4 regions of the Paenibacillus sp. MER 99-2 genome follow, and region 2 is predicted to be linked to each of the others. Evidence: predicted binding sites of a transcription regulator. Region 2 holds the regulator's gene; each other region holds the start of a gene.
What was found. Region 2 encodes Rex, which represses fermentation and respiration genes when NADH is low (regulators of the CRP and FNR family bind a similar motif). Its sites were predicted from a motif close to TTGTGAAATATTTCACAA; they were not measured.

Region 1 (3,840 bases), 540 kb from region 2:
CCCATACTTTAGGTAAATCTTCTTTTTTGACACCAATTAAGTCTAGACGCTGTCCTCCAGTCACTTTAACCGCTTTTACATCGTATTTGACCGACACATCCGCGATACGTTTCAAGTCTTCAGGTGTCGTAACCCCGCCATACATCCGCGGCACAACAGTATAGGTTCCGTCTTTCTGAATATTGGCGTTCATCCGTTCGTTGACGAAGCGGGATTCCTTCTCATCCTCATGCGTATCCGGTGCGATCATACCCAGGTAGTAGTTGATTGCAGGACGGCATTTCGAGCAACCCTCAGGCTGAGTCCATCCCAATACGTTCATCACTTCTTTGGTCGTTTGCAGACCTTTTTGTCTGATCTCCGCTACGATCTCATCACGGCTAAGGGAAGTACATCCGCAAATGCCCTGTTTGGCACCGGTTGTGAAGTTATCACCAAGTACATATTGCAAGATCTGTTCAACGACTGGCTTACAGCCACCGCATGAGCGTGTTGCACCCGTGCTGGCTTTGATCTCGTCGATGCTGGTTAATCCTTGATTCGTAATGGCGTCCATAATATGACCTTTAGTAACACCGTTACAACCACATACGATTTCGTCCTCAGCCATCGTTTCTACCGATGTCGCTTTTTTGTGTCCGCCGCAGCCTGTGCCCATGAGTGAAGAGTACAGGTCATCGGTCATTTCAGTCTGTTGCTTGATCAGTTTTTGCAGCTCCGCTGAATCCGTGATGTCACCAAACAACACAGCGCCGACCATCACATTATCGCGAAGCAGGATTTTTTTGTACGTGCGTTTCCATTCGTCTTTGTGAGAGATAACGGTGTGCTCAGGGCCATCAATAAACTCACCTGTCGAAAATACATCTACGCCCGAAATTTTCAATTTCGTGGATACGACAGAACCTTCATAAGGTGCAGTTTCAACACCGCATATATGTTTAGCCAGAATCATACCTTGTTCGAATAATGGAGCGACGAGGCCGTAACACACACCGCGATGCTCTGTACATTCTCCGACGGAATACACATTTTCGAGAGAAGTTTGCATGTAGTCGTCAACAATGATGCCTCGGTTGATTTCCATGCCACTCTCGCGAGCAACAGCAATATTCGGTTTGATTCCGACAGCCATGACAACAAAATCAACATCCAGTACCGATTCATCTGCAAAACGAATACCTTCAACACGATCGCCGCCAAGCAATTCGGATGTCTGTGCGCCCATTTTGAATTGAATACCTTGACGCTCAAGTTCAGCTTTTAACATCGCAGAAGCTTGGGAATCCAGCTGGCGTTCCATGAGATCCTGCATTAAGTGAACTACGGTAACTTCCATACCGAGCTGAACGAGTCCTTTTGCCGCTTCTAGACCGAGCAATCCGCCACCAATGACAGCTGCTTTTTTGTAATTCTTCGCCGCATCCAGCATCGTATTACAGTCGGCGATATCCCGGAATCCAACAACGCCCTGTTTATCGTGTCCAGGTACAGGGAGGATAAAGGAATTGGAGCCTGTGGCAATGATGATCTTGTCATAAGGGACGCGCGAACCGTCTGTAGTCACCACTTCGCGTGTATCGGAATCGATTTTGGATACCGTTGTGCCCATATGCAGCGTGATACCATATTCTTCATACCAATGCAGGTCGTTCAATACAATATCATCCAACGTTTTGCTGCCCTCCAGCACATAGGACAACATAATGCGGTTATAGTTAGGGTAGGGTTCTGTGCCAATAACTGTGATATCGAAGCGGGAGCTTAATTTTAAGATCTGCTCAACTGTACTAATTCCTGCCATGCCGTTACCGATGACGACCAGTTTTTCTTTATTTCCGTTCATGTGTATAAGCCTCCTTGGATAGACTGTACATTACTAGTGGTTGTTCAAAAAGTTCGCGCTTTTGATTACGTAGGATGCCTGTCGGCATCTCAGCGTCGAATATGGGACTCAGCCGAAATATCCGTTGCTCACGTAGTTTTGCCTACGCTCCGCTACTCCATTTCTATCTTCATCTCATCTTCTTGGTACTGAAAACCGCCGCTTTTGAACACGCATTTACTAATATTTTTATTGGTTTATATTTTAATCATACAGACGATTGACATCATCTAATGTGATAAATTTCACAAATAACGATAAACTCCTCACAAAATAAAAAGTGTGGTCCCGGTCACAGAATTAAAATTTTTTTTCAGAAAATAAATAAGGTAATACGAACTATTGTTCTCATTTTGAATTCGGTGTAATATCAAAATGGGTCAGCTATGTTCCCTATTTCTTAGAAAGGAAGTTTTGGCATCATGATGGGAAGATCCCACCTTATTATTGGAACAGGGGTATCGCTGTCTGTTCTTCAATTTACAGGCCTGCCTGTAACAGCTCCAGCAGTAACGGTGGCGCTGATTGGTTCACTGCTGCCAGACATCGATGAACCCAACTCGCTATTGGTTTCAAAGGCTCTGCCCAACAGTCTTATTAGGCTGCTACAGACGATTCTGCTACCAACGGCGGTGTTTGTGTATTTCTATGTTCACAGTCAACCTTGGAATCTGTTACTTGCTATTTTGATTGGTATGGTATCTTTTTTACCTTCACGATCACTCCGTAAAGTGTTAATGTTTGCGATTGGGTTGGGACTGGTTTTCTATGGCCATGCATTTGCGCCTTGGAACTGGATTGCAGGTAGCCTGTTGATGTTATGTACAACGCTGACACACAGGGGACTAACGCATACAGTCTATGGAACTGCGGTGTGGGCAGGACTGCTGTACACTACGACTGCTCAGCAACAACCGGAGATTTGGATTGCTGGGGCTACAGCCTATGGCATACATCTTCTTGCGGATTCGCTAACAAATCGGGGAATTCGTCCACTACCACCACTTAAGTGGCGTATACGTGCGAATCTAATGAGTACGGGAACTAAGCATGGAGCCGTAGTTGAGAATGTGTGCATTGTACTTACTCTCATACTTGCCTGGATTGCATTTTCACCACTATTTCTCTAACGATCCCAATAACGCCAGTCTGTACAATGAAGCTCAGACTGGCGTTTATAGGGGTACAGATGATATTGTTTTGCATACTAGGGTGGAGCTGCCGCCGACTCAGCCTTGGGAAGGTGCATCTGTTAGGCTATCAATATCTGAAGAACCATATACGAATAAAACAACAAGAATGACGATGATGATTAGCTCTGCGAATCCAGTTCCATCGAAGTCAGACATGATCTCAACCTCATTTCTTGTGTTAAGAATTGATTCTTTGTTGAAATGCCCGAATAACATCGTTTAACGTCATATCGCCACCGATCTCATCCAGAAACTGTACAAGTTTGTCTTGATTCGATGGAGTGATCTGTTGCAGCGTTTTATATTGCCCGACCAATTCAACGACAAGTGTAGCTTCACGAAACAGCGTGACTGCATCCACTCTGAGCTTTCCGCTGACCAATAATGCTGCCACAATAAGCTCCAGATTTCTTCCTTTAAGATTACCGCCAAGAAGGGAGTTGGCAGCATTCTCTTTTTTGGAGCCCTTATTCGACTTTCCATTCTTCCTTACTGCCATAGAAGCTCCCCCGCTGCTTGGTGTTTGATTCATCTTCCGTTCTTGTATCTTATGTGTAATTTTCTATAATGTTCGACCTACTAATCTATTAGAGGGAAACCAATAGTCTCTCACGTAGTTTGGCCTACGATCCAGTACTCCATTTTTAGCTTCATCCCATCTTTTCGTTACTAAAAACCACCCTTTTGAACACGCATTTTTCGTGATAACGAAAAAAGAGATATCCCGACATAGTCAGGATATCTCTTGGAACAGAGTGTATG
Region 2 (3,840 bases):
TAGAATGTGAGATTAGATCGGTGTGCGGATAGAAATGAGCCTGCTCAATGTTGAGAGCGATAAAATCTGCCTTCATCCCTACTTCTAATAGACCCGTGTCATCTAAGAAAATAGACTTAGCGCCATAAGCTGTTCCTAACAAAAGAGCTTCTCCAGCTGGTACAGCCGTTGGATCACCCGATACCCCTTTATGAATAAGTGCTGCCAGTCTCATCTCTTCGAACATATCCAAGTTGTTGTTGCTTGCAGGCCCATCAGTTCCTAGGGATACCATCACACCGGCTTTCAGAAGATCCGGTACACGAGCGACACCCGAGGCAAGCTTCAAGTTACTACCTGGATTATGGGAGACTGCGACATGATTTCGAGCCAAAATTTCAATTTCCTCATCATTCAGATGTACGGCATGAGCGACAAGGGAAGGACGGGAGAAGAATCCCAGTTTTTCCAAATGAGCTACAGGACGAAGTCCATAATCCGTTACATTTTGCTCCACTTCTCGGATCGTCTCTGACATGTGTGTATGCAGAGGCAAATTCAAGTCATGTGCAACTTGTACAAGCTTCTCTATGTAATCCGGCGGACAAGTATACGGAGCGTGTGGAGAGATTACTGTGGTGATGCGGCCATCCGCTTGTCCATGCCATTCACGGGCAAATGCAGCCGACTCTTCCAGCTTACGCATCTGCTCTTCTTCTGAACACAGGCCAATAACACCGCGAGCCAGGGAAGCACGAATCCCGGATTGTTCTACCACTTTAGCCACTTGATCCATATGATCATACATATCGAGGAAAGCCGTAGTCCCACCTTTAAGCATCTCTAACACGGATAGGGATGATCCCCAGTACACATCTTCAGCTGTCATTTTTGCTTCCATAGGCCACATTTTCTCTTGCAGCCATACTTGCAGAGCTAGATCATCACCATGTCCTCTAAGTAAAGACATAGCTGCGTGACCATGCGTATTGATCAGACCCGGTAGGAAAAAAAGTCCTTTTCCATCCACTTTAGGCAGACTTTCGTCCCCTTCCGGCAACGTCTCACCAATATGCACAATCTTATCATTTTCCACAACCATGTAGCCTTGAACGACTTTCCAGTCCAGACCACTGTTTACGGCAAATTTGCCGTTATGAATAACCCATTTATTTGTTGTCATCTTCCTCGTCGTCCTTTCCATTCTCCAGGTAATAAGCAAGGCTGAGCAGATCCGTCGTAAAATCAGCATGATGGATGCGAATATGCGGCGGCGTTTTCAAAATCGTTGGTGCAAAATTAAGTATAGCCTCGATACCCGATTCAACCAGTTGATCAGCTACATTTTGAGCTTCTGTATCTGGAACTGTAATAATGCCGATTCGAATATTATCCTTTTGGACAGACTCTGATAATTCATTCATCGGTTGTACTTTCAGGCTATTAATTTGAGTACCGATTTTGGGACCGTAAGCATCAAACACGGCAACAATCTTCATGTTGTCTTTTAAATATGCATTGTAATTGGACAAGGCGTGTCCAAGGTTACCCGCACCAACCAATGCCACGTTGATTTGCTGGTCGATCTTCAAAATATGACGAATCTTCTCAATCAAGTAGGAAACGTCGTAACCAATGCCTTTGCGACCAAAATCACCAAAGTAGGCTAGATCCTTCCGAATCTGAGCTGGATTAAGATCCAAGCGCAGTCCTAGTTCTTGAGAAGAAACCGTAGTAACCTCGCGTTGACTCAATTCACTCAAATAACGCAAGTAAACTGGCAAACGCCGCACTACAGCTTCTGATATTTTATCTGATTTCATTCGTTTACTCCCCTTTACCAATGTGACCCTGTAGATAGATTAAATAGGAGGCACCCTGCATCCCAATAATTCACGTTTTACCTGGACAGGATGCCTCAATGATTGAATCTAATAAATTTTACAACTAATTGCATTCATGGTGCAATGCTTGTGCGTATAGCACTATTCCGATGCTTCTTCAGTAGGTTTGGTCTAACCACTCACGAATTCGTGGAACCATCTGTTCGGTGAGCATATGCTCCATTTTGGGACCTGGTAATGAATATAAGAAATACTTCCCATAATATGCTTCGATAACCCGTGTATCGTATACAATAACGATGCCTCTGTCCTTCGCTGTGCGTACAAGTCTTCCGAAGCCTTGCTTGAAACGAATAACAGCCTGTGGCACAGATAACTTCATAAATGGATTTTTCTTCTGTTGTTGCAACAGCTCGCTTTTCGCTTCCAGAAGTGGATGATTAGGCGGCTGGAACGGCAATCTAACAATAGCCAGACAAGTGAGTGCATCCCCCGGAATGTCCACGCCTTCCCAGAAGCTGCTCGTACCCAAAAGCACAGTAGCCTTTGCGTCTTGGAAGCGGCGTGTAAGCTTAGAACGACTACCACTATCCACCCCTTGACCGAGCAGAGAGATATCGTTACCTGCCAACGCCTCTTTCAGTGGGTCATACACCTGTCTCAGCATCCGATACGACGTGAAGAGTACCATCATCCGTCCACGAGTGGCAATGGCGGTTTCGGCTAATGAATGCACCAACATATCAACAAAGTGTGCATCCCCTACGCTGCCTTTTACACTTGGGAAGTCACGCGGAATGACAAGCAGTGCCTGATCCCGATAACGGAACGGGGACGGTAGCAAGGACGTAAGTAGGCGGTTATGGTCTGCTGCTTCCTGCAAGCCTAGTTGCTCAATCATAAATTGGAATGACTTATCTACAGAAAGGGTAGCGGATGTCAGAACAACGCTTTTCTTTTTGTCAAAAAACAATTCCTTCAGTTGTGCGCTGACATCTACAGGAACCGCATAGAGCTGTAGCGATTTGCTACGGAATTGTCCACTTGCTTCCATCCAATATACCGTGTTGGCATCATCCATTCGCATGAAGAAGCGTAGATTTTCTTTGAGTAAGGCAAGATCCTTCAGAAGACCTGTAATATCCGTAATCAAACTATCGGATTGATAATCATCTTGTTCTTCCTTCACCTCAAGTAACAGCTTATCGCCCTTGCGAATCAAGTCACCCAACGTTACGTATATTTGATTCTCATCCTCTTGTAGCGCCTTCCACTTATCCGGTTTCATTGACGGCTTCAATCGAAGAGAGAATTGACCCGTCTCCCCTGGAGAAGCATCACTGCGCTCAGGAAGAAGATTGAATAAAGACTCACTTAATCTGTCCCACATGTCCTTGACTTCAACAGCAAGCGGGAACATCTGATCAATAGCTGAGCCCCACTGTACTGATTTTTCGTGATTCGATAGCTGGGATCGAAGCATAGGCAACTGACCATTACGGCTATCTTTAAACAGACGTGTAAGCGTATGAACCATCGTGAAATATTTCATATGCAAGCCTAAATGCTTACCCGCTACGTCCTCCAGATGATGAGCCTCATCAATAACAAGACTTTCATATGCAGGAAGAAGCTGATGGCTTGCTTTTACATCGGTAAACAATTTGGAATGATTCGTGATTACGATATCTGACAATCCTGCTTCATGCTTCGCCCGGTGATAGAAACATTTGCGGAACCAAGGACAAGATCGTCCAAGACAGGACTCAGATTCGCTCTGCACCGTCTCCCAGAAGTCCCCACCACGCGCACTCAGGTTCAATTCCTCATCGTCACCTGTCTCTGTCTGTGCAAGCCAAACAATCATCTGTGCTGCGGTGAAATAGTCCTCTTTGGGTGTAGCAAATTCACGTTTGTTGATTTTGTGCTCAAATTTGCGCAGGCACAAATAATGCCCCCGCCCTTTAAATACAGCGGCTTTGAACGGAAACGGTACAACTTCCGTCAGCATCGGTAT
Region 3 (3,840 bases), on a different contig from region 2:
TTCTGACTTCGTCGAAATGTTCGTCGGTGTCGGTGCATCACGTGTACGTGATTTGTTCGAAAATGCGAAGAAAAATGCCCCATGTATCATCTTTATTGATGAGATTGATGCTGTAGGTCGTCAGCGTGGAGCTGGCCTTGGCGGTGGACACGATGAACGTGAACAGACGCTCAACCAGTTGCTCGTTGAAATGGACGGATTCGGCGCTAACGAAGGTATCATCATCGTAGCTGCAACGAACCGTGCAGATATTCTTGACCCTGCCTTGCTGCGTCCAGGACGTTTTGACCGTCAAATTACGGTTGACCGCCCAGATGTTAAAGGCCGTGAAGCTGTCTTGAAAGTACACTCTCGTAACAAACCTCTGACCAAAGATGTGAAGATGGATGTTATCGCGAAGCGTACAACGGGCTTCTCTGGTGCTGATCTAGAGAATCTCTTGAACGAAGCAGCATTGCTTGCAGCACGTCGTAATCGTAGAGATATCTCCATGAAAGAAGTTGACGAGGCGATTGACCGTGTCATTGTTGGTACGGAGAAGAAGAGCCGTGTTATCAGTGACCGTGAGAAGCGGATTGTTGCTTATCACGAAGCAGGTCACACCATCGTTGGTTATTTCTTGGAACATGCCGATATGGTACATAAAGTTACTATCATTCCGCGCGGACGTGCGGGTGGATATGTAATCATGTTGCCAAAAGAAGATCGTATGCTTGTCACCAAGCAAGAGCTGCTCGACAAAGTAACAGGACTCCTTGGAGGCCGTGTTGCAGAAGAATTGTTCATCGGCGAAATTGGTACTGGTGCATACAGCGACTTCCAACAAGCGACAGGTATTGTTCGTAGCATGGTTATGGAATATGGTATGAGTGAAAAATTGGGTCCAATGCAATTCGGAAGTTCACAAGGACAAGTGTTCCTTGGTCGTGATATTGGACATGAACAGAATTACTCGGATTCCATTGCATATGAGATTGATCAGGAAATGCAACGCTTTATTAACGAATGTTACGAGAAATGTAAGGACTTGCTCGTAAAACATACGAGAGAGATGCATCTGATCGCAGAAACATTGCTTGAAGTGGAGACTTTGGAAATGGATCAGATCAAGCAATTGATCGAGACAGGTTCTCTGACTCCGGTAGCTGAGAGCAACAATGATGATGAAGGTACGCCGAGCGAAAGCGGAGAGCCAATCGTTGATAACATCGGCGATGTGCGTGTCCGTATCCAAGGCAAGGATGAAACACCTGGAACACCATCGGGTGATATTCCTAACGAAACTCCGAATCTGGATAAACCTAACGGCAATGATCCAGATGATGGTGGAACGAAACCAACATCATAATTCAAATTAATGATCTGTCTAATGGCAGATACACAGAGGAGAGCCCAAGGGCTCTCCTTTTTTATGTCATAAGAATCAATTCAGGGATAATGATACGCATGCCGATTATTTTAAATTATATATAACGATAATGATGAGATTGAGGAAGAACCATGCAGAAAATGGGGGGTTATCAGGGAGTTCTGCAGCCTTTTCATTTATTGACAGAGTCGTGAACGTTGTGTACATTAGGTGTTAAACCGCTTGTGATTCGTTTCTCAAGCGAAAAATGATGACGTAGACAGTCATACGAAACAGTGAATAACGCTGTCCCGATAAAGGAGAGGATCACAGGTGGAAGCTCTGGCTTTAGAGCGCAAGGCTGAGATGAACCGTGAGCTGCGTGAGCGGCTGATGGAGTTGAAAAAGGAACGTAATGCTATTATTCTTGCTCATTATTACCAGCGTGATGAAGTACAGGAAGTTGCCGATTTTCGAGGAGATTCATTTCTGTTAGCTCAAAAAGCTGCAGAGACCGATGCAGATGTAATCGTATTCTGTGGAGTTCATTTTATGGGTGAAAGCGCTAAAATTTTGGCACCAAACAAAACGGTTATTATTCCGGATGAACGTGCAGGTTGCCCGATGGCTGATATGGTCAACGTTGAAGGGCTCCGTAAGTTAAAAGCACAACATCCAAATGCCAAAGTGGTTACGTATATCAATTCCTCGGCAGAGATCAAAGCAGAAACGGATATCTGTTGTACCTCAGCAAATGCAGTTAAAGTGATCCAATCTGTTGATTCCGATGAAATTATCTGGGTACCTGATAAAAATCTAGGTCATTATGTGCAACAACATACGGACAAGAAGATGATTATCTGGGAAGGGTATTGTAATACCCACGATATGCTTACGGTTAAAGACGTTGTTGAGATGAGAGCGAAATATCCGAATGCTGAATTTGTTGTCCATCCTGAATGTCGCCCAGAAGTAGTGGAGATGGGTGATTTCGTAGGCAGCACTACAGCGATTCTTGAATACTGCAAGAAGTCTACAACGAAAGAGTTCATCGTAGGTACGGAAGATGGCACAGGGTATCAGCTTCGTCTGGATAGCCCAGACAAACAGTTTCATTTTGCCACCAAGTTTCTCGTTTGCCCTAACATGAAGGTGAATAACCTGAAGAAACTGGTGAAGTGTCTGGAAACGATGAAGCCGCAAATTTACGTACCACCAGCTGTTGCTGACAAAGCTAGAGAATCACTAGAGCGCATGTTACTGGTGAAGTAACGAGCGTTACTCTTGCTCCAAGACGGGTGAATAAAATGATACCTTCATACTTAGTTGATTTTGATCTGTCCTCACTGCCTGTAGTTGAGACGGATGTGCTAGTGATTGGTTCAGGCATTGCGGGATTGTTCACTGCCATCAAAGCCGGTGAAGAGCGCCGTGTGTTGATGATCACGAAGAAATCGTTATTGGAAAGTAACACACGGTATGCCCAAGGAGGAATTGCCGCTGTCATTGCAGAGGATGATTCCCCCGCATACCATTTGCAGGATACCTTAATCGCTGGAGCAGGCTTATGCCGCTCCGCAGCGGTTGAGGCGTTGGTGAATGAAGGCCCAGACGGTGTTAAGGAATTAATCAGACTGGGAACAGCATTCGATGAGGAGAACGGCGTGCTGGCGTTGACGCAGGAAGGAGCGCATAGCCACCGCCGTATTTTGCATGCAAATGGAGATGCAACAGGGTATGAAATTGTGCGAGCGCTGGCTGTGGAAGTGAGTGAGCACCCAGGCATTGAAGTATGGGATGAACATTTTGTTATTGATTTGATCACGGATCATGGTGAATGTATAGGAGCCCTTGTCCAAAAGGCAGATGGCTCACAGGTGTTTGTAAAAGCTCAAGCAACAGTTCTATGCTCTGGCGGTGCAGGGCAGTTGTATCGATATACTACGAATCCAGAGGTCGCAACGGCTGACGGGGTAGCTATGGCTTATCGTGCCGGAGCTGTCATTCGGGACATGGAGTTCATTCAATTCCATCCGACCTCCTTATGTTACCCGGGAGCCCCACGTTTCCTCATATCGGAGGCGGTACGGGGTGAAGGTGCTGTTTTGCGTAACGTGAAGGGCGAACGCTTCATGGAACGCTATCATGAACAGCTTGAGCTGGCTCCTCGAGATATTGTAGCTAGAGCGATTGTCAGTGAAATGGAAGCCACCAACAGTACCTTTGTCTACTTAGACATTACGCATGAATCAACAGAACTAATCAAGCATCGCTTCCCCACAATTTATGAAACCTGCATGCGGTACGGACTTGATATGACCACAGACTGGATTCCAGTTGCACCTGCAGCCCATTACATGATGGGGGGGGTGAAGACAGATCTTAGCGGCGAGAGCAGTATTGGCAGGTTGTTCGCATGTGGTGAGGTTTCATCTACAGGGGTACACGGGGCGAATCGCCTGGCGAGCAACTCCTTGTCCGAAGCCATCGTG
Region 4 (3,840 bases), on a different contig from region 2:
CACGGAAGCTAACAAACGTGAAAATGACCATGTAGTTCTGCGGATGGCAGATGCATTCGGTAAAGCTGTAGAGCGACTGCCGAAGCTCCAACACTTGTTAGAGCAATTGGTCAAAACTCAAAAGTCTCCTGCACAGGCTGTGCGGCACTGGCTAGCTCCTTATAAAACGCGAGATGAGAGAGTCAGAGAGCTGCTCGACAGAGATCCGTCCTTCATTTCATTCTATGAGGTATTCAACCATCTGCATTTGAAACGACAAGAGTGGCTAGACCCGTTTATCTCAGGAAAAGTTATTAAAGGAAAACATCTATCAGGCAAAACGATCTATCTTGTGCCAGCCTATAATGGATTTTATCGTTGGCTGCCACGTCAGCAAAAAGCTCTTGCTACCTTGCTTGAACGAGTCGCATTAGATGCTAAACGCAGCTTCCATGAGCGTGCATCGGCGATGAGAACTCTTGCGAGTATGCCCGACTATGCTTCGGATCAACTGGAAGTCCTGTTGCAGGATAAGGAAGTACACGTCGTTGAAGCAGCGCTTCATGCGTTTTCGTTATGGGAAGAGCCGGAGAAGGCACTCCCTGTTTTGTTAGACAACCTAGAGGGAGACCGGGCACGTGTTGCGATGTATTCGATTCCTAGATGCGCGCGTAGGGTAAGTCCGTTTTTGCTAACATCCATTCTCTCAGAGCTGCTAGATCGGGAGAAACTGAAAGTTACGGTTAGAAAAGAAGCGATTCGACTTCTGGGCGCTTATAAAACGAGTGATAGCATGTCTCTGCTCGTTCGAGAATACGAGAAACCGAATACGCACAAAGACGTGATTATTGCTATAGGTCATGCGGCAAGGCAATGTCTTGACGATGAACGGAGCTGGGCGATGATGAGCACAATGGCTTCGTCCCCACAGCGGGACATCGCACGGAGCCTACTGAACCAGCAACCAGGGGATCTTCCTGTGGAGGCGCGTCCGCGATATCTGCAATGGATTACAGAGATTGCAGATCACACGGATTCGACTGTTGCGAAAGAAGCTTTTCGGGCAATGACCCGGTGGGTGAACGGGAACGAAGAGGTTATTGCGACCTGCGCGAGCAGAGCACTCGGTGATCTCCAGGATAGCTCACGTTGGGGAGCAGCGCTTGATACACTAGTTTCAACTTGTCATGATGGCCAAACGAATGAACAGGTCATCGCCGTGTGCAGACAATTAGCTGATACTGAAACGACCGCTGATTGGAATGCCGGAACCGAGCGTGATCTGCCACACCGGCAGCGTTTGCTCGCCTTAATTGATAAACTTGCCTCATTGCCTCGCCCTGTTAGGCGGTTACTTGTTCCTTTATATGAAGGCTTAATTGAATGTCTCCAGTCTCAAGATACGATGAAACCTTCTGTGATTAAGTTGCAACTAGCTATGACGGATTGGAGCAATACTGACGGAGCAGTCGCTAGTTTGAATACTGTTATTGCGATGGTGGATGGACAGCCTTATTTGTTGGACTATGCATACCATCAGGTTGCACGAGTCGTCAATGACAGCAAAGGTTACTGGAAACCGGAGGGGCTGCTTGAACTCGTGGATCGATTGAATGCTCAGCCGCAGCTCGCTTCCTCATATATTGGTCTTTCGCTGTTGAAGATTGCCGGAAAGGCTTTATTATGGAACGAGGCTTCTGCCGATCGGTTAAGGGCTTATCGGAATCATGATCATGAGATCATCCGCATGATGGCATTAAATTTGTGGACTGTTGTTGAATAAAAACACGATCTGAATTCGCTAGTGTTTATAACTTTAGTTCGAAGTTACGTGAATATAAATAATCAAAGATCGGTCTTTACCTCCATACGGCGGTGAGTCCGGTTTTTTTTTTTGATCTATTTTCATACAAGTGAGCAGGCGATCTAGGACAAATACATAATTGTGATTCATCTCACTTTCATGCTATTCCAGCTACTTTAAAATTAATGGAATGTGTATGAGGAGGAGAATGGATGATGAAGCCTCAGATGAAACCGCGAGATTATGCTAAATATCCGTTCATTGTGATCTGGGAGGTCACACGAGCGTGTGCTCTGAAATGTCTTCATTGCCGGGCGGAAGCCCAGTATAGAGCAGACCCAAGGCAGCTGACAACAGAACAGGGGAAAAAATTGATCGATGACATTGCGGCAATGGAAGAGCAGCCGTTATTTGTGTTTACGGGTGGTGATCCGTTAATGCGAACGGATTTATTTGAGTTAGCAGAGTATGCCATCAAGGAGAAGCAGCTTCCTGTCTCCATGACACCAAGTGCTACACCCAAGGTGACGCGTGCTGCAATAACGAAAGCGAAAGAAGTAGGTTTATCCCGCTGGGCATTCAGCCTGGACGGTTCGACAGCGGAGATCCATGACCATTTTCGCGGAACGAAGGGTTCTTACGATATGACGATGAAGGGCATCCAGTATCTGCAAGAAGCTCACATTCCGATTCAAGTGAATACCACCGTTTCCCGATACAACCTGCATGATTTGCAGGCGATTAGCCGCAAGGTGAAGGAGATGGGCGTGGTTCTGTGGAGTTTATTTTTTCTGATCCCGACAGGGAGAGCCCAAGAGAAGGATATGATTAGCCCAGAAGAGCATGAAGAGGTCATGAAGTGGATGGTGCGCATTGCGCAAGAGATGCCATACGGGGTGAAATCGACGGAGGCACCGCACTATCGGCGGGTGATGATGCAGGGTCGCGGGGCAGCGGGATCCGAGCGTAGCTCTATGAAACGTGTGGATATGCTGGGACGTGCACCTCAAAGTGTGAATGATGGGGATGGATTTGTATTTATCAGTCACACTGGCGATGTGTATCCTAGCGGATTTCTGCCTGTTGTGTGCGGCAATGTGAAGGAGCAAGCGCTCATTGATGTGTACAGGAATTCTCAAGTAATGCAGACGTTGCGAGACAAGTCTCAATTACAGGGCAAATGTGGTGTCTGTGAATTCAAAACGATGTGCGGTGGATCAAGGGCAAGAGCGTATGCGCTTACGGGAGACTATATGGCGAGTGATTCTGCATGTGCCTATATTCCGTCTGCGTTGCGACAAAGATAATACTGGTGGGAAGTGTGAAATGGATAAACAACGCAGGAAGCAAATCGTTATTGCTGGAGGCGGAATTACGGGACTCAGTACGGCTTATTATGTAGAGCAGTTGTGCAGGGTGCACGCGATTGAAGCAGAGATCGTGTTGGTGGAGAAAAGTGATCGACTCGGCGGACATGTGCATACCGGGAAAAGGGATGGATTTGTCATTGAACGGGGGCCGGACTCGTTTCTTGCTCGGAAAACATCAATTATTGAACTTATGCAGGAGCTGGGCATCGGCGATGACATCGTTGGCACAAGACCTGGGATATCCCACAGTTACATTGCTTATCGGAATCGGCTGCATCCCATCCCGGATGGCTTTATGCTTGGCGTACCGACAAAGTGGAAACCTTTCATTACAACGAAGTTGTTAACTGTGCGGGGGAAGGTGCGAGCAGCTGCCGATCTGGTTTTGCCAAAAAGGTCAAGTGCAACAGATGAGTCTCTTGGTCAACTGCTTCGTAGACGACTCGGAGATGAGGTGCTGGAACAGATTGCCGAGCCACTGCTGGCTGGGATCTATGCAGGGAATGCAGATGCTCTAAGTGTGCAGGCTACCTTTCCAATGCTGCAAGAAACGGAACAAAAGCATCGGAGCTTAATTGTAGGTATGCTTGGCGTTCGAAAGAGCAGAGTTCCGAAGCAACCTAACCAATCGAGCCAGACGGCAATTAAAACTACAAGTAAAACTGGACGTGGTAGTGGTAGTACAAG

Region 1: the regulator Rex is predicted to act here: its motif matches at 2,119-2,136, upstream of nirB (nitrite reductase large subunit NirB).
Region 3: the regulator Rex is predicted to act here: its motif matches at 1,592-1,609, upstream of nadA (quinolinate synthase NadA).
Region 4: the regulator Rex is predicted to act here: its motif matches at 1,923-1,940, upstream of M3636_RS22005 (TIGR04053 family radical SAM/SPASM domain-containing protein).

The regions. Positions count from the first base shown of each region.
Region 1 covers NZ_JAMAUZ010000001.1:479,453-483,292, forward strand. The annotation lists gene nirB (nitrite reductase large subunit NirB) at 1-1,846, opposite strand, end outside; gene M3636_RS02150 (metal-dependent hydrolase) at 2,308-3,015, shown strand; gene M3636_RS02155 (hypothetical protein) at 3,257-3,577, opposite strand.
Region 2 covers NZ_JAMAUZ010000001.1:1,017,939-1,021,778, reverse strand. The annotation lists gene M3636_RS04680 (amidohydrolase) at 1-1,162, opposite strand, end outside; gene M3636_RS04675 (redox-sensing transcriptional repressor Rex) at 1,149-1,802, opposite strand; gene dinG (ATP-dependent DNA helicase DinG) at 1,981-3,840, opposite strand, start outside.
Region 3 covers NZ_JAMAUZ010000013.1:17,557-21,396, reverse strand. The annotation lists gene ftsH (ATP-dependent zinc metalloprotease FtsH) at 1-1,348, shown strand, start outside; gene nadA (quinolinate synthase NadA) at 1,682-2,620, shown strand; gene nadB (L-aspartate oxidase) at 2,656-3,840, shown strand, end outside.
Region 4 covers NZ_JAMAUZ010000006.1:115,482-119,321, forward strand. The annotation lists gene M3636_RS22000 (HEAT repeat domain-containing protein) at 1-1,762, shown strand, start outside; gene M3636_RS22005 (TIGR04053 family radical SAM/SPASM domain-containing protein) at 1,999-3,090, shown strand; gene hemG (protoporphyrinogen oxidase) at 3,110-3,840, shown strand, end outside.